Regions from separate parts of the Jeotgalibacillus marinus genome, predicted to be linked through region 2. Evidence: riboswitches for the same ligand, from Rfam matches in the RefSeq annotation. Region 2 holds a riboswitch; each other region holds the start of a gene.
What was found. Region 2 has a riboswitch for S-adenosylmethionine ahead of metK (methionine adenosyltransferase). Riboswitches for the same ligand answer to the same signal wherever they lie in the genome.

Region 1: another riboswitch for S-adenosylmethionine. It lies ahead of AB1471_RS03055 (methionine ABC transporter ATP-binding protein); the one in region 2 lies ahead of metK (methionine adenosyltransferase).
Region 3: another riboswitch for S-adenosylmethionine. It lies ahead of AB1471_RS09080 (methionine ABC transporter ATP-binding protein); the one in region 2 lies ahead of metK (methionine adenosyltransferase).

Annotation. Positions count from the first base shown of each region.
Region 1 covers NZ_JBFMIA010000002.1:2,840-10,941, forward strand. The annotation lists gene AB1471_RS03040 (heavy metal translocating P-type ATPase) at 1-2,383, opposite strand, end outside; gene copZ (copper chaperone CopZ) at 2,466-2,675, opposite strand; gene AB1471_RS03050 (metal-sensitive transcriptional regulator) at 2,688-3,035, opposite strand; SAM riboswitch class I at 3,224-3,330, shown strand; gene AB1471_RS03055 (methionine ABC transporter ATP-binding protein) at 3,471-4,499, shown strand; gene AB1471_RS03060 (methionine ABC transporter permease) at 4,489-5,139, shown strand; gene AB1471_RS03065 (MetQ/NlpA family ABC transporter substrate-binding protein) at 5,158-5,973, shown strand; gene cls (cardiolipin synthase) at 6,207-7,655, shown strand; gene AB1471_RS03075 (NAD-dependent epimerase/dehydratase family protein) at 7,926-8,102, opposite strand, start outside.
Region 2 covers NZ_JBFMIA010000016.1:26,979-35,080, forward strand. The annotation lists gene AB1471_RS13595 (DedA family protein) at 1-394, shown strand, start outside; gene AB1471_RS13600 (four-helix bundle copper-binding protein) at 529-927, opposite strand; gene AB1471_RS13605 (hypothetical protein) at 981-1,298, opposite strand; gene AB1471_RS13610 (SDR family NAD(P)-dependent oxidoreductase) at 1,684-2,457, opposite strand; gene AB1471_RS13615 (SDR family oxidoreductase) at 2,570-3,310, opposite strand; gene AB1471_RS13620 (TetR/AcrR family transcriptional regulator) at 3,499-4,158, shown strand; gene metK (methionine adenosyltransferase) at 4,458-5,657, opposite strand; SAM riboswitch class I at 5,820-5,960, opposite strand; gene pckA (phosphoenolpyruvate carboxykinase (ATP)) at 6,147-7,739, shown strand; gene AB1471_RS13635 (DUF2584 domain-containing protein) at 7,790-8,032, opposite strand; gene AB1471_RS13640 (alpha/beta hydrolase family protein) at 8,052-8,102, opposite strand, start outside.
Region 3 covers NZ_JBFMIA010000006.1:89,043-97,144, forward strand. The annotation lists gene AB1471_RS09055 (acyl-CoA dehydrogenase FadE) at 8-1,792, shown strand; gene AB1471_RS09060 (arsenate reductase family protein) at 1,944-2,303, shown strand; gene gcvH (glycine cleavage system protein GcvH) at 2,389-2,772, shown strand; gene AB1471_RS09070 (toprim domain-containing protein) at 2,979-3,332, shown strand; gene AB1471_RS09075 (thioredoxin family protein) at 3,341-3,652, shown strand; SAM riboswitch class I at 3,843-3,949, shown strand; gene AB1471_RS09080 (methionine ABC transporter ATP-binding protein) at 4,165-5,190, shown strand; gene AB1471_RS09085 (methionine ABC transporter permease) at 5,183-5,851, shown strand; gene AB1471_RS09090 (MetQ/NlpA family ABC transporter substrate-binding protein) at 5,878-6,723, shown strand; gene AB1471_RS09095 (hypothetical protein) at 6,936-7,076, shown strand; gene AB1471_RS09100 (YuzK family famiily protein) at 7,208-7,366, shown strand; gene sufC (Fe-S cluster assembly ATPase SufC) at 7,580-8,102, shown strand, end outside.

The sequences.
Region 1 (8,102 bases), on a different contig from region 2:
GTGCGTTTAATACAACGGAGACGGAGCTAAATGCCATGGCCGCTCCAGCTAACCACGGTGCGAGCAGACCTACAGCTGCAATGGGAATTCCTAGCGTATTGTACCCAAATGCCCAGAACAAGTTTTGTTTAATATTTTTCATCGTTTTGCGACTCATCGTAATTGCATCCGCAATACTTTTTAAGTCACCACGAATGAGTGTAATATCTGCAGCTTCCATTGCAACGTCAGTGCCTGTCCCAATGGCCATTCCAATGTCTGCCACTGCTAGTGCTGGCGCATCATTAATTCCATCGCCAACCATCGCAACTATTTTACCTGTTGCTTGAAGCTTGCTAATTTCATCTGCTTTTCCTTCTGGCAAAACTTCAGCAATGGTTTTTGTAATTCCTGCTTCTTTTGCAATTTCCATCGCAGTTCGTTTGTTATCACCAGTTATCATAATCACATCTAACCCCATTGAACGCAGTTGAGTGATCGCTTCTTTTGACGTTTCTTTAATGGTATCTGCAACAGCTACCATTCCGGCTAACTCACCATCAATTGCTACGAGCATCGCTGTTTTCCCAGCCTGCTCAAAAGTCATCATCGCATCTTCCACATCATTGCTGTCAATACCTGATTGCTTCAACAAGTTACGCGTGCCAATTAACACATCTTTTTCATTCACAGTAGCGCGTATGCCAAACCCTGTGACTGATTCAAAGAAAGATGGAGATCCAACTTTAAGATCTTTAGCCTGAATTCCTTTAACAATCGCTTCAGCTAAAGGATGTTCTGAGCCTTTCTCGGCTGAACCAACAAGATAGAGTAGGTCTTCTTCAGACCATTCTCCCACCGCTAACACATCTGTTAATACTGGTTCACCTTTCGTTACGGTCCCTGTTTTATCAAGGACGATCGTATCAATTGTGTGTGTCATTTCTAGGTGTTCTCCACCTTTAAATAAAATGCCGAATTCAGCTGCACGACCAGATCCGGCCATGATTGATGTTGGTGTTGCAAGACCGAGCGCACAAGGACAAGCAATAACAAGAACGGCAATCGTTGCTTCTAGTGCAGGTGCGATTTCACCTGGTGAGACAACCGTAAGCCAAACAATAAACGTAAGCAACGCAATGCCCACAACAATCGGGACGAAAACACCAGAGATTTTATCTGCTTGACGCTGAATTGGCGCTTTAGAACCTTGAGCTTGTTCTACAACTTTGATAATTTGTGAGAGCGCCGTCTCCTTACCAACTTTTGTAGCGGTTATTTTCAAAAATCCTTGCTTGTTCATTGTCGATCCAATGACAGCGTCTCCTTGTTTTTTATCCACAGGGACACTTTCACCAGTAATCATCGATTCATCAATGGCTGAACTTCCTTCTAAAATCGTTCCATCTGCAGGGATTTTTTCACCTGGTTTCACGATCATGATGTCTCCAACACGCACGTCCTCTAAAGGAACCTCTTGCTCTTTATCATCACGGATGATGAAGGCCGTTTTGGCTTGAAGACCCATTAGTTTTTTGATTGCTTCAGATGATCTGCCTTTTGCTTTTACTTCAAACAGTTTTCCTAAAACGATAAGCGTTATAAGTACCGCACTCGTTTCAAAATAGTAACCCATTTGGTGACCTTGCATTCCGATTGATTGGAAAGCTAAATACACACTGTAAAAATATGCAGCAGATGTACCTAGTGCAACAAGTACGTCCATGTTCGCACTACCATGTCGAAGGGCTTTATAACCACCGACATAAAACGACTTCCCAACGACAAATTGAACGGGTGTGGCGAGTGCCATTTGAAACCATGGATTCATCAAGATATCCGGAACATATAGCCACGAAGTAAAACTGAAATGACCAAACATCGTCCAAAGCAACGGCAGTGCGAAAATCAATGAAAAGATAAACTTGCGTTGCTGCTTTTGGATTTCAACTTGACGATGGTCTACTTGCTCTTGTTGATCATCTTTTCGCTTTGCATCATAACCAAGTTTTTGAACTTGTGCGATTATATCTTCAACCGCCAAACTACTTTCGTTAAATTCTACGGTTGCTTGCTCTAAAGCTAAATTTACATTCGCCGTTTTCACGCCTTCCAAACGGTTAAGTCCTTTTTCAACACGCGTGGCACACGTGGCACAGGTCATACCTATAATATCGAATTCAGCCTTAGATGTCACAACACCGTACCCTAGGTCTTCAACTTTTTGTTCAATTTCTTTTAGCGTCAATGCTGTAGAATCATAAGATATACTTGCTTGTTCAAGTGCAGGGTTAATCGAAGCATGATCAACGCCTTCAAGCTTTTGAAGACTTTTTTCTATACGTGTGGAACAAGCCGTACATGTCATGCCAGAGATTTGTATTTCTCTTTTCAATTGTGTCATATTAGCCACCCCCATACCCCATAAGGGTATATTTCTTTGGTAAAAAAAGTGCGCTGCCTTCGCTGCACACTTTTACTATTTATTACTTGATTGTGTAACCTTGCTCTTCAATTATTTCGCGAATTTCACTTACTGTAACGGACGCTGGTTGGAAATCAACGTCAACTGTACCTTGTTCAAGATGAACGCGTACTTCGTTTACTCCAGCAAGATCGCGTACATTGGTATCAACTGCGTTTACACAATGTTGGCATGACATACCTTCTACATTTAGCGTTACCGATTCTACCATGATTCATTCCCCCTATTTTTTCGTCAATCGTTTCATCGTTGAAAGTAATTCGTCAACCACCTCAAGGTCACCCTCTTGGATGCGGTCTACGATACAACTCTTCATATGACCCTCTAGCAAAAGATTTGAAACGCTGTTGAGCGCTGATTGAGATGCAGCAATTTGAGTAATGACATCATCGCAGTAGGTATCTTTGTCAATCAACTTTTTGATCCCACGAATTTGCCCTTCTATACGATTTAATCGCGTTGTTAAGTTTTTCTTCATTGCATCTGAATGATGACTCTTGCGCTCATGATTTGTTGCACAATGACCACCATCCACCTTCAGCATGTTTTCCTTTCCCTCAAGATCCGCCATGCCTATCACTCCTAGTAACTTCTTTCCTGCAATAAGAATAACATACCCCCTCTAGGTATGTAAAGCCCTTTGTTTCGCTTTGTCATGATAAAGCACTCTTCCCCAAGATGAATAATATTTTAAAAATTGTTTGACAAGTTAAAAAACGCGTAGTAAAGTTAGGAACAACATTTGAATAGAACAATATCTTCTTATCCAGAGAGGTGGAGGGACTGGCCCTACGATACCTCGGCAGCGGACTTGCGATTGCAAGCACCGTGCCAACTCCAGCAGACATTCGTCTGAGAGATGAGAAGAGGTGTTTACGCGAGTAGCCTCTTCTTGTTTTTGCGAGAAGAGGCTTTTTTGTATCATATTTTCACTAAAGAGTCCTCTTCTCATAATTAAACCAACTAATACTATTTGTTTAGTTATATTTTCTGAGGGGGTATAAAAGTGATTCAATTTGAATCAGTTACAAAAACGTATGGCAGTGGTGAAGACGCTGTTCATGCGTTGAGCGGCATTGATTTAACAGTTGAGACAGGTGAAATTTTCGGTGTCATTGGATTCAGCGGAGCGGGGAAAAGTTCACTCATTCGTTGCGTTAACCTATTAGAGCGTCCCACCGAAGGAAGAATTCTTATTCATCAAAAAGATCTTACGACGCTATCCAAAAAACAAATTAGAGAAACGAGAAAAGATATCGGAATGATTTTTCAACATTTCAATCTCTTAAATTCAAAAACGGTGTTCCATAATGTCGCTATGCCTCTTCTTCTTTCAAATTTAAAAAGAAGTGTTGTGACTAAAAGAGTTACAGACCTTCTTGCATTTGTAGGGTTGGAGGATAAGGCTGAACAATACCCCGACCAGCTTTCTGGGGGGCAGAAGCAGCGCGTTGGCATTGCTCGTGCATTGGCAACCAACCCCTCCGTTCTGCTCTGTGATGAAGCAACGTCAGCGCTTGATCCTGAAACGACGCAATCGATATTGGAACTGCTGCGGCGGATTAACCAGGAATACAACATTACGATTTTAATTATCACGCATGAAATGACCGTGATAAGAGAGATTTGCGATAAGGTTGCCGTGCTTGAAAATGGTGTGGTGCAAGAACAAGGAAGCGTGTTTGATGTATTTACGAACCCACAGCATGCGACATCAAAGAAATTTGTCAAATCAATCATGAACGACCAACTTCCTGAAAGTATACTTAACGAAATTAAAGAGAAAGAGCATCACCAAATTTATCGTATTCAATATACAGGATCCTCTACTGGTCAACCGCTTTTATCAAGAATTTCTCGTGAATTTGATCTTGATTTAAATGTGTTGTACGGCAATATTACAGAACTACAAGGAATTCCGTATGGTAACTTGATCGTTGAATTTATTGGTGATCGTGCGCAAATTCAACAAGCGTTGTTGTCGATTCAACAGCAAAACATAGCGGTAAAGGATGTGATCAACCATGCTAGTTAGTACTGACCAGATCACTGAAGCATTGTGGGAAACGATTTCGATGGTCGGATTCTCACTATTATTTTCTACCCTCATCGGTTTTCCGCTAGGTATCTTGCTTGTTGTTACACGAAAAGGACATTTACTCGAAAACGCACCTTTTTTCAATGTTCTAAATGGCATTATAAATGTTTTTCGTTCCGTTCCATTCATTATCTTAATGGTCGCCATCATTCCAGTGACTCGCTTTATTGTTGGAACATCTATTGGAACTGCAGCAGCGATTGTCCCTCTCGTCTTCTATGCTGGTCCTTACATTGCAAGACTTATCGAGAACTCTCTGTTAGAAGTTGATAAAGGAGTGGTCGAGGCAGCTGAAGCGATGGGCGCTACACCAGGTCAAATTATTTTTCGATTTTTAGTTCCTGAAGCATTAAGCTCTCTTGTTTTAGCGTTGACCATCGCAACGGTTGGATTGATTGGTGCCTCTGCAATGGCTGGTGCTGTTGGGGGCGGAGGGCTCGGTGATTTAGCTATCACATATGGATATCAACGTTTTGATACAACAACCATGTATATCACAGTTGGGATCTTAATCATCATGGTTCAAGGATTACAATCAACAGGTAATTTACTATCTAAAAAAATTCGAAGAAGCTAATTACAGGAGGAATTTGACATGAAAAAAACAATACTGACTCTTATTTCACTCTTATCAATCGAGTTATCAGCGTGCGGAGACGATGAAAGCGGACCAATTAAAATAGGCGTCAGTGGTTCGGATACACGCATTTGGGAGTTTGTTGCGGAAAAAGCAGCAGAAGAAGATATTGAAATTGAAATCGTAACATTTTCAGACTATGTACAACCAAATATTGCTCTTGATGAGGGTGAATTAGATTTAAATGCTTTTCAAACCATCTCTTATTTTGATTCATTTATTGAAGAAAGAGGATTAGAATTATCTCCAATCGCGGCAACAGTTATCGCACCTATGGCCCTGTACTCAGAAAAGGTCGAATCTATTGACGAACTACCAGATGGCGCAACAATTGCCGCTCCAAACGAAGCAACGAACTTAGGACGCGCCCTACTTTTGCTTGAAGAAGCAGGGCTTATCACATTAAGTGATGACGCAGGATTAACAGGTACGGATCAACACATTATTGAAAATCCTAAAAACATCGAGATTCTACCTGTCGTTGCAGGTCAAACCCCCCGCTCTCTACCAGACGTAGATGCATCCATTATCAATAATGGCGTCGCGGTGGACGCTGGGTTCAGTCCTACAAATGATTCTATATTCCGTGAAAGCGAAACGGCAACTCCTTACCTCAATATTATTGCAAGTCGTACAGAAGATGTAGAACGTGAAGACCTTCAAAGGATTGCAGAACTATATCAAGAGGACGATGTTGCACAGTTTATTGAAGACGAATATAAAGGTGGAATGATTCCTACATTTGTTTCAGTTGAGGAATTGACACAATACTAAAAGGGAGAACCAAGAATTCACGCACATCGTTAACCACTCCCCTATTCAAAAAGAATATTTTATTTAAATCTTCATTCCACATCATTATTATGGAATGAAGGTTTTTTCATTATCATTCACGACCAAAAATTTGAAGCATTTACTAATTAAGCGTATTTTCCCTAGTTTTCATATATAATAGAAAGAACTTATTAAACCTACTCTAAACCACTTACAGATTGGCAGGGATTATTATGGATTGGATCTCAATTCTTGTTGGATTGATCTTTTTTTTAAACTTCATCTTTGCTGGCATTCTTATTTTCCTCGAGCGAAAAGATGCAAGCGCTACATGGGCATGGTTGATGGTCCTCTTTTTTATTCCTGTGTTAGGATTTGCTTTGTATCTACTTCTTGGAAGACGCTTGAATAAAAAGCGTTTATTTGATTGGGATGAACGAAGCAAAGTAGGGATTGAGCAGCTGATCCGTTATCAAAGTAATGCCATCCAGGACAAAACGTTCGAATTCAAATCAAAAGAAACAGAAGCCATGCAAGATCTTATTTATATGCAACTTAAAAATGATGACTCCGTTTTAACTCAAGACAATGCTGTGGATATTTTTATTGATGGTCAAAAGAAATTTATGGCTATGTTCAAAGACATTGAAGCTGCAAGAGACCATATTCATCTTCAGACGTATATTTTGCGACGTGATGACTTAGGAAAACGACTACTTGCTTTGTTGATAAAAAAAGCGCAGCAAGGTGTTCAAGTGCGTGTGCTTTATGACGACATGGGTTCGCGTGGGATGACAAAACGTTACTTTAGAGAACTCCGTGCAGCTGGTGGCGAAGTGGAAGCTTTTTTTCCTTCACACGTACCTCTCATTAACCCACGTCTAAATTTTAGAAATCACCGTAAAGTCATCATTATAGATGGCAGAGTCGGATATATCGGTGGATTTAATGTTGGTGATGAATACTTAGGTCTAAATAAACGTTTCGGGTACTGGCGTGATACGCATTTACGTGTTGAAGGAAGTGCCGTTCACCCAATCCAAACTCGTTTCATTCTTGATTGGAATCAAGCCTCGTATCGATATGATATTGAATATGCAGATGATTACTTTCCTTCGATTCCTCTTAAAGGAGACGTTGCGATGCAAATTGTTTCGAGTGGACCAGATTCTGAGTGGGAGCAAATTAAAAATGGCTACATCAAACTGGTGACGAATGCCAAAAAATATATTTACATACAAACACCCTACTTTATACCTGATGCAAGCTTGCTTGACGCTTTAAGAATCGCAGCATTGTCAGGTGTTGATGTACGCATTATGATTCCAAATAAACCGGATCACATGTTTGTGTACTGGGCCACCTATTCTTATGTTGGCGAACTCATTAAAGCCGGTGCAAAAATTTACATTTACGAAAATGGATTTATCCATGCAAAAACTTTAGTAACCGATGATTCAGCCGCTTCTGTTGGGACAGCAAATATTGATTTACGTAGTTTCCGATTGAATTTTGAAGTAAATGCCTTTGTGTATCATCAAGAAACGGTGACAACCCTTTGCCAAATTTTCATTGAAGATATGGAGTTATCTACCGAATTAACTCCAGAGCTTTATCAGCAACGTTCTCATTACATTCGTTTTAAAGAATCGATATCAAGATTACTATCACCGATTTTATAAGATCCAAAGCTCAACCAGCTCCTATCATGGAGCTAGACGATGAAGTAAGTCAAACAAAAACAAAGGAGCTACCCTACAACAGCTAGGGAAGCTCCTTTTGTTATACTGTTATTCAAGAAAATATGATAAAATCAAACGCTAGATTCAGGAAAAATGCCGTATGGATGGCAGCGACAATATAACCATTCCTTGTAATACGATCCACATCTTCCACCTCCCACATATTAGTAGGCCTATTTATTATATTTTCACAAAAAACAATTTATTCCGTTATATTGAACTTAATATGGATTTTTCTTTTTCACTCGTTAGACCTGCTTTCCATTGGTGACCTTTTCTTGCAGCTTGCCATATAAACGTATCTCTAATCGTTTCTTCTGCAGATCTAAACGTTAACCCTTGTTCAATAGCTTTCGTGGCATCCGCTAAAATAAATCCATCTGGATA
Region 2 (8,102 bases):
TACCTTATATGTGTTCGGACGATTGAAAAAGAAGCGAAAAAAACAAAAAACAACTATTCTGAATGAAGCCATTTCACTCGTTGAAAAACATGGGGCATTGGCTTTGTTTACGAGTTATTGGTTTCCAGGTCTTCGCCATATGGTGCCGTTTTTATTAGGACTCCAAAAAGTACCTTATCGGTTGTTTTTTCTGTATTCTTGGTTTGCCTCCCTTATTTGGTTAAGTGTTTATTTTTCGATCGGGTTCGTGTTTTCGGCTTCCTTCTTTGACATGAAAGAGTGGATGATCGAACATGCGTGGATTTCAGCTAGTGGCAGCGTGTTAATCCTCCTTATCTTTACTTCCATATTGTATAAAAGAAGAAAATCCACCGTGAAAGAAAACACTCTTTAATGTGAAAGAGTGTTTTTTATCAGATTCGGAAGAGTTTTTAATGAAATAAAATGAACGAACTTAGACAAGTGGGAAATTAATGAAAAGATTGATAACAATAAGCCGGCAAAACAGCATAGAGCAAAAACGACAAATCAGTGTCTTGCGCTGGCAAACTCTCTACACTCTTGGGCACAGTGTAAACAACTTTGACCGCAAGCCTGTGAAATTTTATCAGGATGTTTTATACAATGTTCTCCACATACCTGACATACTTCAGCACATAAACAAGCAAGTGATTTGGCAAAAATGCTTTTGCTTGCAATATATTTAGCCATTAGGGTACACATATTCGCACAATCAGATAGTAGCTTTAATTGTTCTTTTCTACATCCTTCCATTTTAAGTATTTCATTTCTTGTAAATTCACATGTTGCTTCACAGTTTTGAACCGTGTGCAATAATCGATGCTGCAGAAAGATGTTACCGTTTGGATAAGCCGTCATAGGATGAGTAACGTTCATCGGGTAAGGCATTTTATTTATTGGATACATTTTTTCCTGTTCCTCCTACTTTATGTTAATGAATCGAAACAAATAGGGCATTTCTAACTATTTATAAACATTTCATTAACTTCCCAAGATTCTACGATTAAATAAGCGGTATGTGGGTCCACACCTCTACCCATTAAATAGGCCATCGCAGCAACTTCTTGTAATGCATGCTTATATGAAGTATCCTCCGCCTCTTTTAAGCCATAATTAACAAAAGGGTCAATGATATTAAATACTTGCGGTTTCAAATGAGGGTATAAAGGTTGTTTGATTTGTTGCTCTGCCCACATCTCAGACTGTGGGTATTGCGGAAACTGGTTGACATGGTGCTTTCGATAATAAGACATGTGGTAAGGATCGTAAGGATTCATTTTTACGTCCCCTTTCTTGGGATTGATTCCATTCAGTAATATACTATGTTCCACAAATGCCCTGGGGACTGGTCATTTGCCTATATACCCAAGTCTACAGATGGATTCACGCACAAAAATGATTCGCTGTGGATAGGATGCGCTTAATCGGACAACTATTTTAAAGTTAAGTAGACGACAGATACGATGATAAAAAGAGGATCTACAGCCACAAGAGAACCTCGAACATTCATCCAGATTTAAAGAACAGATGATGTAATAAACCTTCAAAAATAAAGCCGAACACACATTATAAATGACTAATGTGTGTTCGGCTTTTATTTTCTTATTGAACTCGTTCTTAATCTAACTTATCTCTTCCACAAACAGCCTACATGATCAAATACTACTCTGAATCCGAACGAGTTGATCTTGCTGCAAATGGATAAATAGGATCTTTCAATTCAAACTGATAAGTATTTCCATCTACAATTCCTACAACTCTGTCATTATCATAGAGCTCGAGCATAAATTCTGCCATTTCTATAGCCGTATGAAACTTCGGTACCACACCATCGTATTGAAATTCGTCAACATCGAAAGAACGCTTGGCAAATTCCGTTTCAGTTGCAGCCGGTGCCAAAACTTTCACCTGCATTTTTGCCCCTTTTTCTTTCAGTTCATGTGCAAGACCCTCTGTAAATGCACTCACGTAAAATTTAGTAGCACAGTAGGTAATGGCATTTGCAATAATCGTATATCCTCCACCAGATGAAACATTGATAAGTTGCGTACCCTCGACATTTGAGTAGTCACGAACAAATAGAGATGACAAGATGGTTAATGCTTCAATATTTAAATGTAACATTGACTCTATCTTGTTTAAGTTCTGTTCAGCAACTAAATCAAAGTTACCAAAACCTGCATTGTTAATCCAACTTTCAATATTGAATTTTTCAAGGCTTTCGTAAAGTTTATAAACATTCTCAGAAACTGATAAATCTGATGTTCGAATGACAACATCTAAGTCTTTGTTAATCTGTTCGATTTCTGACTTTAATTCCTCTAGCTTGTCATTTCTTCTGGCAACAATTATTAAGTTTTTTCCACGAGTCGCGAAAGCAAGCGCAGTTTCATAACCAATACCTGAACTTGCGCCGGTAATAACAGTGTATTTCATGTAAATTCCTCCCGAGTTTTTGAATGTAACCATTGATTGAATCATTTGTAAAACCTATATGATTTTGAGTGTGATCTTTAAGTTTAATACTTAGGGCACGTTCTAAAACAAATCACAAAAATTGTGTAGTCGGACGAACGATAATTTCGTTCACATCAACATGGTCTGGCTGTTCGATCGCATAGGCGATTGCCTTTGCAATATCTTCACCTTGTAATGTTTGTACATCTTTATATCTTTCTTGGAAATTACGAAGAATATCCTTATCAGTGATCGTATGCGTCAATTCAGTTCCTACGGCTCCAGGGCAAATAATTGTCGTACGGATGTTTTGACCGGCTTTCATTTCTTGACGCAATCCTTCTGTGATGGCTCTTACAGCGAATTTAGTGCCACTATAAACAGAGCTTCCCGGTACTACACCATGTCCTGCTATAGAAGAAATATTTACTATATGCCCTGATTTTTGTTCTTCCATATACGGGAGAACAGCTCCAATGCCATAAAGCACTCCTTTAATATTTACGTCTACCATTCGATCCCACTCATCAACTTTTCTTTTGCTTAAAAATGATAATGGCATAACCCCTGCATTGTTGACTAGAATATCAATTTGACCAAATTGTTCAATGGTTTCTTTCGCTAGAGCTTCCATTTCATCAAAAGAAGTTACATCTGTTACTCGATAGGAAGCCTCGCCACCATTGTCAATAATTTCAGATCGTAACTGCTTTAGTCTGTCTTCTCGTCTTGCTGCTAGCATTACCCGAAATCCCCGCTTCGCTAATTCAAGGGCCGTTGCCTGACCAATACCACTACTTGCCCCTGTTATCATTGCTACTTTTTTTGTCATCTTGATCACTCCAATTATAATGTTTTTACAAATTGGACTTTTTATGATCATTTAGTCTAATTTGTCTCAAGGACAAATATAACACTCATTTTATTCATTGTAAACAAAAAAGGTGTTTTTAGTCTAATTTATGTATAATAGGTTCACACTAGTGTATGATATATTTAGTTATCTAAGGAGGAAGTTATATGCGTAAGATCGATAAAGAAGAGATGAGAAGAACGTATGCAAAAAAAATAATCAATGTGATTCGTATACAAGGGTTTAATTCCTTAAAAATACAAGATATGGCTGAGCATATGCAGATAAGCAAGGCAACGCTATATAACTATTTTTCTTCTAAAGAAGAGATCATTCATGAAGTTGCCCAGACCTACATTTCATTTTTTGAACAGGTTGACCAAACCATTTTAAATAGTGAACTAACTTATATAAATCGTTTTCAAAAGGCGTTTGAACAAGAAGTACTGACTTCCATATATATATCTAATTTATTTTTAGAAGAATTAAAAATAGGTTTTCCTGATTTATATGAAGGGATTATTTCAGCACAAAGAAAAATAAAGTCCGATATTCGAAAATTTTATAAGATGGGGATGGAGGAAGGAATTTTCCATTCGTTAAACCCTTACATTTTACTCATGCAGGATGAAGTTATATTGAGAAAATTACTCGATCCAACCTACTTAATAGAAGAAGGCATCACTATCAAGCAAGCGTTATTTGACTATTACCAGGCAAAAAAAGTACAGATAATAAAGCCTGATGCGCTACTTGCAATAAATGATGAACCAATGATAGAAAAAATTGAACAGCTTGCTCGCAAGCTTTCTCATTCATATTTATAATAACTCGTAAGGAAGGAAAGCTTATACTGTCCATGACACTTTCACTACATGCCAATGATCGAAAGAATCCCCTTGTATCACTCTAATCTTGATACAAGGGGATTCTTTCTATTTATCCATTAAAATTGAAAGCAGCTGCACCCTAAACGACTTAAATAACCGCTCACTTCCTGTAAAGCTACACCATCAAACAACTCGCTAAATAATCCACATAAAGCCACCGACCAGGCGGTTTTCTCCCCTATAAACAAAAAAGGCAACCAAGAAACACTTGGCTGCCTTTTAAATCAACTATTTTTTTATTTTCCCGCTTGCTGTTTCAGCACTTCTGCTATATCTGTTTGCTCCCAAGGAAGGTCCAGATCATTGCGGCCAAAATGACCATAAGCAGCTGTTTGTTTGTAGATTGGACGACGTAGGTCAAGCATTTTGATAATGCCTGCCGGACGTAGATCGAAATTGTTGCGAACAAGATCAATTAGTACGTCTTCTTCTACAGTACCTGTTCCAAATGTATCGATTGAAATCGATACTGGCTGTGCTACACCAATTGCATAAGCAAGTTGAACTTCACATTTATCAGCAAGACCTGCTGCAACAATGTTTTTCGCAACATAACGCGCAGCATATGCACCAGAACGGTCAACTTTCGTTGCGTCTTTACCAGAGAATGCACCACCGCCGTGACGAGCGTAACCGCCGTATGTATCAACGATGATTTTACGCCCTGTTAAGCCAGCATCGCCTTGTGGTCCACCAATTACAAAACGTCCTGTTGGGTTAATGAAGTATTTCGTGTTTTCGTCAATCAAGTTGGCTGGAACAACCGGCTTAATGACATGTTCTTTAATGTTGCGTTGGATTTGCTCTAGGCTTACTTCAGGATGGTGCTGTGTTGAAACAACGATTGTGTCAATGCGAACTGGTTGATTGTTGTTATCATATTCAACCGTCACTTGTGTTTTTCCATCTGGACGAAGGTAAGGAAGAATTTCTTCTTTACGTACTTCTGTTAGACGACGAGAAATTTTATGCGATAAAGAAATCGGTAATGGCATAAGCTCCGCTGTTTCGTTACATGCATAGCCGAACATTAGACCTTGGTCCCCCGCTCCGATTGATTCAATCTCAGCGTCAGACATTGAGCTTTCACGATCTTCTAGAGCACGGTCAACACCTGCTGCGATGTCTGCAGACTGCTCATCGATTGAGACAAGTACCGAACATGTTTCCGCATCAAAACCATATTTCGCACGCGTATAACCGATTCCTTTGATCGTTTCACGTACGATTTTTGGAATGTCTACATACGTAGAAGTTGAAATTTCTCCTGCTACGAGTACAAGACCCGTTGTCACGGATGTCTCACATGCTACACGAGCATTCGGATCATCCTTTAAAATAGCATCCAAAATAGAATCTGAAATCTGATCACAAATTTTGTCTGGGTGTCCTTCCGTAACAGACTCAGACGTAAACAAATGACGTTTTGTTGACATAGTGTCTCCTCCTTGTGAAGTATATATGTTGGACGGTACTCATTACCCTCAGATATCGATTGTTAACCTTTGTGTAGATCATCCAAGCAGTAGCGCTTATAAAAATAACCTTTCCCCATTTAGCATTAGCTAGAGGAAAGGTTTTAAATGTAGCGCCTTTCACTCTTATCGTTCAAGGACAAAGCCTTGCTACAGGTTAGCACCTTCGCTCTAAAGAGTTGGAACGCAAAAGCCATAAGCTTTTTTGTAGAGCAGGTTGCTGGGTTTCATAGGGCCTGTCCCTCCACCAGCTCGGGATAAGAGTATCCGTTCAAAAAACCATCATACATAAACAGGACTGCAATGTCAATCCACTTCAACGATTTTTTCATTAAAGTTGAAAGAAAAACGAATTATATGTATTAGCATAGACTATTAATCTAAATGTGTTATACTAATTACGAACAAAGGATGCATGACCATTTTTGTATAAAGGGTGGGGAAAAGACAATGAATATCATTCGAAAAACAAATAATCTACACGATTTACTAGCAAAGGACCAGGTCCACCGCAACCTTTCTGTACCAAAATTGGTTGAAAAGGTTTTAGAACGCAAAGAAGGAACATTAACTTCAACTGGTGCTATTAAAGCAGAAACAGGTACATATACAGGGCGTTCGCCTAAAGATAAGTTTACAGTAGATGAGCCGACTTCAAGAGAGCTAGTTGACTGGGGGAATGTCAATCAGCCTATCTCTGTAGAAATATTTGAAGAGCTCTATTCAAAAGTGATGAACCACTTGCAAGACCTAGAGGAACTATTTGTATTTGAAGGCTATGCTGGTGCTGATCAATCCTCAAGATTACCGATTCGCGTTGTAAATGAGCGTGCTTGGCACAATTTGTTCGCTCATCAGCTCTTTATTCGTCTAGCAGATGGCGAGCAATGGGATACTACAAATGAAAAACCGTTTACCATTTTATCCGCACCATCTTTTAAAGCAGATCCTAAAGTTGACGGTACAAGATCTGAAACATTTATTATTGTGTCATTTGAAAAACGTACGATTTTAATTGGTGGTACAGAATATGCAGGAGAAATGAAGAAATCCATTTTCTCTATAATGAACTACTTATTACCGCAAAAAGAAATTTTACCAATGCACTGTTCAGCAAACATTGGACAAGAAGGCGATGTTGCCCTTTTCTTCGGTCTTTCCGGCACTGGAAAGACAACGCTTTCAGCAGATGCTGACCGACGTCTTATTGGAGATGATGAGCATGGATGGTCTGATAATGGTATCTTCAACATTGAAGGCGGCTGCTATGCAAAATGTATCCAACTTACTCAAGAAAAAGAGCCACAAATTTTTGATGCCATCCGCTTTGGATCTGTGCTAGAAAATGTTGTTCTTGATCCTGAAACTAAAGTTGCAGATTATAATGATTCATCTCTAACTGAAAATACACGTGCGGCGTATCCACTACAGGCAATGACAAATATTGTTGAACCAAGTTTGGCTGGGCATCCGAACACGATTTTATTTTTAACAGCTGATGCGTTCGGCGTATTGCCTCCGATCTCAAAGTTGACAAAAGAGCAAGCAATGTACCACTTTTTAAGTGGCTACACATCAAAACTTGCAGGTACGGAACGTGGGATTACAGAGCCAGAGGCAACATTCTCCACTTGCTTTGGCTCACCTTTCTTACCACTTCGTCCAACAGTGTACGCTGAAATGCTTGGGCGTAAAATGGAAGAGCACGATGTTCAAGTTTTCCTTGTCAATACAGGCTGGACAGGTGGAGCGTATGGCACAGGCTCACGTATGAAATTATCATACACACGAGCAATGATTCGTGCGGCACTTCAAGGCGAGCTAACGAACACAGAAACGACGAAAAATGGTCTATTTGGGCTTGAAACACCTCTACATGTACCAGGTGTACCTGACGACGTGCTTGTGCCTCGTTTTGCTTGGTCAAACGAGCAAGCATATGAGAAAAAAGCATTAGAGCTTGCTAATCAATTTAAAGAAAACTTTAAAAAATTCTCGAATGTTGATGAGAAAATTGTAAAATTAGGTGGACCTTTAGTCTAGGTTTTATTAGTAATAAAATGAGTGCCCAGTTCAACTTGGGCACTCATTTTTTAATTACTAGACTGTAAAGATATAAGTTCATAGGAAATGATTGTGCTGTTATCTCTCCACTCTACACGATAGATCTCAGCTGTCCCGCTCAGTTCTCCTTGTATCGTTCGTTTTACTTCTAATGGGACGTGCATTGGATACAAGCGATAGCCTTCTTTTATTAGTTGAAAAAAGTTTTCTTGTTGTCGATGTTCTTTCCCTTTTGTCACGATCATGGTGTTCAATTCTAAAGGCATTCCCATACATTTCACTCCTTACGGCTCATTCTTCTCGCTGACGTTTCATCCACTGACAAAGATCTCTAACCACTTG
Region 3 (8,102 bases), on a different contig from region 2:
ATTAATCATGTCAAACGAAACAAAATCAGTTGTTAAGGGTGGAAGCTTTTTAATCGAGGATATCGAAGTAAACGACGTATTTACTCCAGAAGACTACACAGACGAGCAAAAAATGATTGCAAAAACAACAGAAGATTATGTGATCAATGAAGTTGTACCTCAAATTGAGCACCTTGAAAATCATGAGTTTGATCGTTCGGTCAAGCTACTTAAATCAGCTGGTGATCTTGGTCTTTTAGGTGCTGATGTTCCAGAGGAATATGGAGGTCTTGGACTCGATAAAGTAAGTTCAGCGCTTATCGCTGAAAAAATGTCTCGTGCGGGTGGGTTCTCTATCACACACGGTGCTCACGTTGGAATAGGCTCCTTGCCAATCGTTCTTTTCGGTAACGAGGAGCAAAAGAAAAAATATCTTCCAACACTTGCTACTGGTGAAAAAATTGCTGCTTATGCACTAACAGAACCAGGTTCAGGATCTGATGCATTAGGTGCTAAAACCGTTGCAAAGCTTAACGAAGCTGGCACACACTATGTCTTAAACGGTGAAAAACAATGGATAACAAACGCTGGTTTCGCTGATGTATTTGTTGTATATGCAAAAATCGACGGCGAGCATTTCTCGACGTTTATTATAGAGCGCAATTTCCCAGGTGTTTCTGTTGGAGCGGAAGAGAAAAAAATGGGAATCAAGAGCTCTTCAACTCGTACACTCATCCTCTCTGACGCTGAAGTCCCGGTTGAAAATCTACTAGGTGATGCAGGAAGAGGTCATGTCATTGCCTTTAATATTTTAAATATCGGTCGCTACAAGCTAGGAGTAGGTACAGTCGGCGGTTCAAAGCGTGCACTTGAACTTGCGGTTAAATATACAAATCAGCGCCAACAATTTAAAAAGCCAATTTCTTCGTTTAATTTAACAAAAGAAAAGCTTGCTACAATGGGCGCGAAGCTTTATGCAACGGAGAGCTCAGTGTACCGTACAGTTGGTCTTTTTGAAGATCGCATGAGCCAGCTTAGTGAGGAAGAGGTTCAAGATGGTAAAGAAGTTGCGAAATCAATAGCAGAATACGCAATTGAGTGTTCATTGAATAAAGTATTTGGTACCGAAACGCTTGACTACATTGCTGATGAGGCACTTCAATTGCACGGTGGATACGGCTTTATGCAGGAATATGAAGTAGAACAGATTTACCGTGATTCGCGTATAAACCGCATTTTTGAAGGCACAAACGAAATCAATCGTCTTCTTGTACCTGGCACGTACCTACGTAAAGCAATGAAAGGTGAACTTCCGCTTCTGCAAAAAGCTCAAGCACTTCAAGAAGAAATAATGACGATGATGCCAGAAGAAGTTAGTGATGAGCCACTAGCGCAAGAGGCTTATCTTGTGAAAAATGCGAAAAAAATTGGGTTGCTTGCTGCTGGTCTTGCAGCACAAAAATATGGCAAAGCGCTTGAACAAGAACAAGAAGTACTTGTGAACATTGCCGATATCGTCTCTCTTGCGTACGCAATGGAATCAGCACTTCTTCGCACACAAAAAGCTGTGGCCAAAACAGGTCTTGAAAAGAATCAACAAAAAGTTCTTTATACACAAATTTTCTGTCAAGAAGCATTCAACGAAATCGAACAACACGCCAAAGAAACAATCATTGCTGTGGAAGACGGCGACACACTTCGTATGATGTTGTCAGCACTTCGTAAATTTACGCGCTACACGCCGGTGAACTTAGTTGTGAAAAAACGTGAAGCAGCAGCTAAGTTGATTGATGTTGAGAAGTTCGTCGTATAATGAGAAAAGGCGCCCAGCGAACATTTCGCTGGGTGTTTTTTAGAGGGAACTCTTTACTGTATCGAAGTTGTTACTAATCTTTCACATGTTCTATAATAGACGTATGCCAAAGTCCATTAACTGAGGTAAATTTAATACAGAGGTGATTAGTATGGCAATCACATTTTACTCGTATCCCAAATGTGGCACGTGTCGTAAAGCGAAAAAATGGCTTGATGAAGAAGGCACTTCCTATGAAGAAATTCATTTAGTAGAGGCCCCTCCGTCAAAAAACGAGCTTGAAAAAATGTATAAAAATAGTGGATTGGATATCAAGAAATTCTTTAATACAAGTGGCATGAAATATCGTGATTTAGGCTTAAAGGATCGTTTACCAGCTATGTCGGATGAAGAAAAGCTTGAACTTCTTGCTACCGATGGCATGTTAATTAAACGTCCACTGACGACTGACGGAAAGACTGTAACGGTTGGCTTTAAAGAACCAGAATTTGAACAGCATTGGAAGGTATAGATTGTTCTGAATCATTACTTGTGTTCGCGCTTTGAATATGCCAAGATTAGAATGTAGAACATAGATTGAATACGGAGGGGAAAACATGGGTTCACCAAAAGAGTTACGTTATTCTGAAGAACACGAATGGGTAAAAGAAGAGGACAATAAAGTACGCATCGGTATCACAGCATTTGCTCAATCTGAACTGGGCGACATCGTATTCGTTGAACTTCCAGAAGTAGGCGATGAGCTAAAAGCGGACGAGCCATTTGGCAGTGTAGAATCCGTTAAAACGGTATCTGAGCTTTATGCACCAGTAAGCGGAAAAGTTGTAGAAGTCAACGAAGACCTAAGTGATAGCCCTGAATTCGTTAATGAATCTCCCTACGAAAAAGCATGGATGGTTACCGTTGAGTTAAACAACACTGATGAGTTAGATAGTCTGATGACTGCTGAGAAATATGACGAAATGATCAACGAAGACTAAGCATTACATATGAAATGAGGCTGTCACCTGTTTAAGATACGGGTGGCAGTTTTTTGTTGAGGTTGGACAGAATTGAACCGATTTCGCTTTTGTTATTTGCTTTTCTAAAAGAAACAAGCGAAAATAAAGGTAGCATCATATACTACTGTAATCTAACGAACGAGGTTAGGTTTTGGATTAATATGGATGATAGGGTGTGATCTGTAGTGGATGACGTTGACGAGATAGTCATCATTGTCGAAGGAACGTCCGATAAACGAAAAGTACAACCGATTATTCGAGAGCCAGTTGATATTATTTGCACAAATGGCACAATCAGCTTTAACAAAATGGATGAATTAATCGAACAGCTAACAAACCGAGACGTCTATATTTTAGTGGATGCAGACGAGGCTGGAGAAAAACTACGCAAGCAATTTAAACGAGAATTCCCAGATGCTGAACATCTTTATATTGACCGTTCCTATCGCGAGGTGGCAACAGCACCCTCAAAACACTTAGCATCGATATTAGTAGCCGCAGATATCGATGTTTACACTGAGTATTTGGAAAAAGGATGAATCGATAAATGATCAATGAATGGTCCCTCGAGCTTTTAAATGCCAAGTTAGACAATGCTGAAAACACAGCACTTTATTTGTACACTCCGATGTGTGGAACATGCAAGCTAGCAAGCAGAATGCTCGAAATCACAGCAACAACTGTAACAGGTTATGAGATTGGAAAAGCGGATCTGAATTATGTCGGATCACTCGCAGAAACCTACCAAATTGAGAGCGTTCCCTGCTTGTTGATTTGGAAAAACGGTGAACTAGTGAAAAAAGCATATAAATTCGAATCTGTCCCCAATTTATACGAAACATTGCAAAGTCACTCATGATGGATATGAGTGGCTTTTTACATTTTTTTTAGTAGCAAACCGTTCGTCCATTCTTTCATTAAACAAAAAAATACGAACATTTTTTGTTGACACTTATTTTATATCCGTGATACGATGACTTTCGTAATAATAAAAGCGTATTGATTATGTAAATCGTATCAAGCGTTATTTAACTTAATATTATTCGTAACTCTTATTTAGAGCGGTGGAGGGATGTGCCCGATGAAACCCGGCAACCAGCAGTCTTTTGACTGGAAAGGTGCCAATTCACACAGGATAAAACCTGGAAGATGAGAGAAGGGACCTTAACTTTACGCGCCTTTCTGCTCATATAGCAGAAGGCGTTTTTTTAATGTAGTTAAACGGCATAATGATTTATAGTATGGTAAAACTATTTTTTGCTAGCATCTGCATGGGGATCGGTTAATCAGTAGAAGTGAAAAACGTATTGGAGTTATTTCCGAGTATCATGCAGCAGCTTACTCAATTTTAATCAAGAAAGAGGCGATGGAATGATTACAATCTCCAATGTCAAAAAGATATTTAAAACAAAGGATGGAAAGTTTACTGCCGTTGATGATGTAAACTTGCAAATTACAGAAGGTGAAATTTTTGGTGTCATCGGATATAGTGGTGCTGGGAAAAGTACACTCATTCGAATGTTAAATGGATTGGAATCTCCAACTTCAGGAACAGTTGATGTTAATGGCAAAATCATTTCTAATATAAGAGGCGCAGAACTTCGAAAAGCACGCCAAAAAATAAGCATGATTTTTCAACATTTTAATCTTTTATGGTCGCGAACTGTTCGAGAAAATATCTCGTTCCCACTTGAAATTGCGGGAGTGGATAAAAAAAAGCGGGAAAAAAAAGTTGATGAATTGATTGAGCTCGTTGGACTTAATGGCCGAGGGGGATCTTATCCATCACAACTTAGCGGAGGTCAAAAGCAGCGTGTTGGTATTGCACGTGCACTCGCTAACGATCCACAAGTATTGCTGTGCGATGAAGCGACATCAGCACTTGACCCACAAACAACTGATTCAATCTTAGAGTTGCTTGTGGATATCAACAAACGTCTTGGGCTAACGATCGTTCTGATCACACACGAAATGCATGTCATCAGAAAGATTTGTCACCGGATTGCAGTAATGGAAGATGGACGAGTAGTCGAGCTTGGCGATGTACTCGAGGTATTTAAACAACCTAAAGAGCAGATCACAAAACGATTCGTTCAACAAGTTACTGAGCCAGAAGAAACGCGTGAAACGATCGAACATCTGTTAGATGAGTACGAGGATGGTAAAGTGATTAAACTAACGTTTGTCGGTGAAGCAACTGAGCAACCGATAATCACAAATTTAATTCGATCGTTTGATATTAACGTGAATATTTTGCAAGGGAAGATTTCACAGACGCAAAATGGAGCGTATGGATCACTCTTCATCCATGTTCATGGTGTTCAGGAAGAGATTACAAAAGCCGTTGATTTCCTCGAATCAGCCAAAGTTGGGGTGGAGGTGATCACACATGATTGAACGAGTTTTTCCAAACGTTGATTGGGTGAAAATGTGGGAAGCATCATATGAAACGATTTATATGACACTCATAGCCACTGCATTTACGTTTGTAATTGGACTTTTATTAGGTTTATTACTTTTCTTAACATCGAAAGATAATATTCGGGAAAATAAGGTTGTCTATGGCATAACTAGTGTTATTGTGAACGTGTTTCGCTCGATTCCGTTTATTGTCTTAATTATTCTATTGATCCCATTTACACGGACATTAATTGGGACGGTTCGGGGAGCAGACGCTGCGCTTCCTGCACTGATCATAGGTGCAGCACCATTTTATGCACGAATGGTTGAAATTGCCCTTCGTGAGATTGATAAAGGGGTTATTGAAGCCGCTCGATCAATGGGAGCAAAAGTGAGCACGATTATCATAAAAGTATTTATTCCAGAATCATTGCCAGCACTTATTTCCGGTATTACGGTTACTACGATTGCATTAGTAGGTTACACAGCAATGGCAGGTGTGATTGGAGCAGGTGGACTTGGAAATCTGGCATTTTTAGAAGGGTTTCAACGTAGTCGTGACGATGTAACGCTCGCAGCTACGATCATCATAGTGATTATTGTGTTTGTTATCCAATTTATCGGTGATTTCTTCACCAATCGATTGGATAAAAGATAAATTTTTAGAAAAGGGAGAGATTACGAATGAAGAAATGGTTAACAGGAGCTTTAGCAGCAACAAGTATTTTCGCTCTAGCAGCATGTGGAGCAGACGATTCAACAGGTGATAATGAAGGAACAGAAGAAGGCGGACAAGTTGAACTTATTGTTGGTGCATCAAATGTTCCTCACGCGAAAATTTTAGAGGAAGCACAGCCTTTACTTAAAGAACAAGGGGTAGACCTTGTGATTGAAACGTACCAAGATTACATTCTTCCTAATCAGGATCTTGAAGCAGGGGAAATTGACGCAAACTATTTTCAAAGTCTCCCTTATTTCGAGCAGCAAATTGCAGAACTTGGCTATGACTTTGTTAATGCAGGTGGCATTCATGTTGAGCCAATCGCTGTTTATTCTCAAAAATATGATTCACTTGATGAGCTTCCAGACGGAGCGGAAATTATTATGAGTAATTCTGTAACTGATCATCCTCGTATTTTATCGCTGCTTGAAGAAGAAGGTCTCATTACACTTGATCCTGAAGTAGATAAAATGGTTGCTGAAGTTGGAGATATTCAAGATAATCCTAAAAACCTTGATTTTTCATTCGATGTTGAGGCATCACTACTCGTTCAATTCTACGAAAATGATGAAGGTGACGCAATTCTAATCAATTCTAACTATGCAATTGATGCAGGACTGAATCCACTTGAAGATTCAATTGCAATTGAAGGTTCTGAATCTCCTTACGTTAACATCATTGCAGTAAACAGTGGTGACGAAGATAACGAAGCGGTTCAAAAGCTTGTTGAAGTATTAATGTCCGAAGAAATTCAAGACTATATTTTAGAAGAATGGAATGGAAACGTCATCCCTGGTGATGCTGAATAATTGTCATGAAAACTCCTGTCATTTGACAGGAGTTTTATTATTGATGCAGCCCGATGTACGAGCGCATGGATGTAGATAAGGAGACGGGAATTCTAACATACGCGAAGTGATGCTCACAACTACACAAGCAAATTCAAAAAAGAAAGGATATACTGAATCCTTCGTATACTTTAGTCATAACATTAAAAAGGGACACTTTTGGAGCAGCATTCATGATGAAGGATGTTTTTACATTAAAAGATACTAACTCAAATTCATGTAGTAGCTATTCAAGCTGGTGTTGTTATGCTCATGCAGCGATAAAGGTTGTGTGGACATTACAAAAATTTAAAGAAGAAAATGCAACAACATAAAAAATTCAGAAAATAGGTTTATCTTGTGTTTAAACGGGTATACATCTTAATGTACATGAAACCATGCCACGGAAAAAACCGTAAAGGAATGATTCATTATCCATTTAATTAAAATGGAGTACACAGGTGAGATGGAAAAAGCCATGCTAAGCGCACATGGAATTGGCTATGAAACCTATAAGAGAGAGCATGATATTCGTATGAATGTTGAAATGAAACGAGAAGAAAATTATAAAAAAGGCCAGCAATTATTTGCGGACCTTGAAAGCAAACTTCACAGTAATATATAATAAGAAAGGTTGAAAAGTCAGTGTTTATTACACTGGCTTTTTTTAGTGCATATAATTTAGAAATTGGCTATTCCTATAGATGTGAAAATCCGCTGTCGAAAGAATCGCTGTAGGATTTGATTCTAGGTTTGATTTGTTATAAGATTGTAATGAGAATAAATTGAGAATGGTTATTCCATATCAAAATTGTCTATAAACGGAGGTAGTTAGGTTATGGCTTCAACGTTAGTGATAAAAGATCTTCATGTTGAAATCGAAGGCAAGGAGATATTAAAAGGTGTAAACCTTGAACTTGATAGCGGTAAAATTCATGTCATCATGGGACCAAACGGCACAGGTAAATCAACACTTGCTTCTGCAATTATGGGTCACCCGAAATTTGATGTGACAAAAGGTGAGGTTCTTCTTAACGGAGAGAACGTACTTGAGATGGAAGTAGACGAACGTGCACTTGCTGGACTATTTCTTGCTATGCAATACCCAAGTGAAATTACTGGCGTAACAAACGCAGATTTCTTGCGTTCAGCAATCAATGCGCGTCGTGAAAAAGGAAAAGAAATCTCATTGATGAAATTTATCAAAGAGCTTGATAAAAATATGGACTTCCTTGAAATGGATCAAAACATGGCACAGCGTTACCTGAACGAAGGTTTCTCTGGTGGAGAAAAGAAACGTAATGAAATTCTTCAACTAATGATGATTCGTCCTGAATTCGGAATTTTAGACGAGATTGATT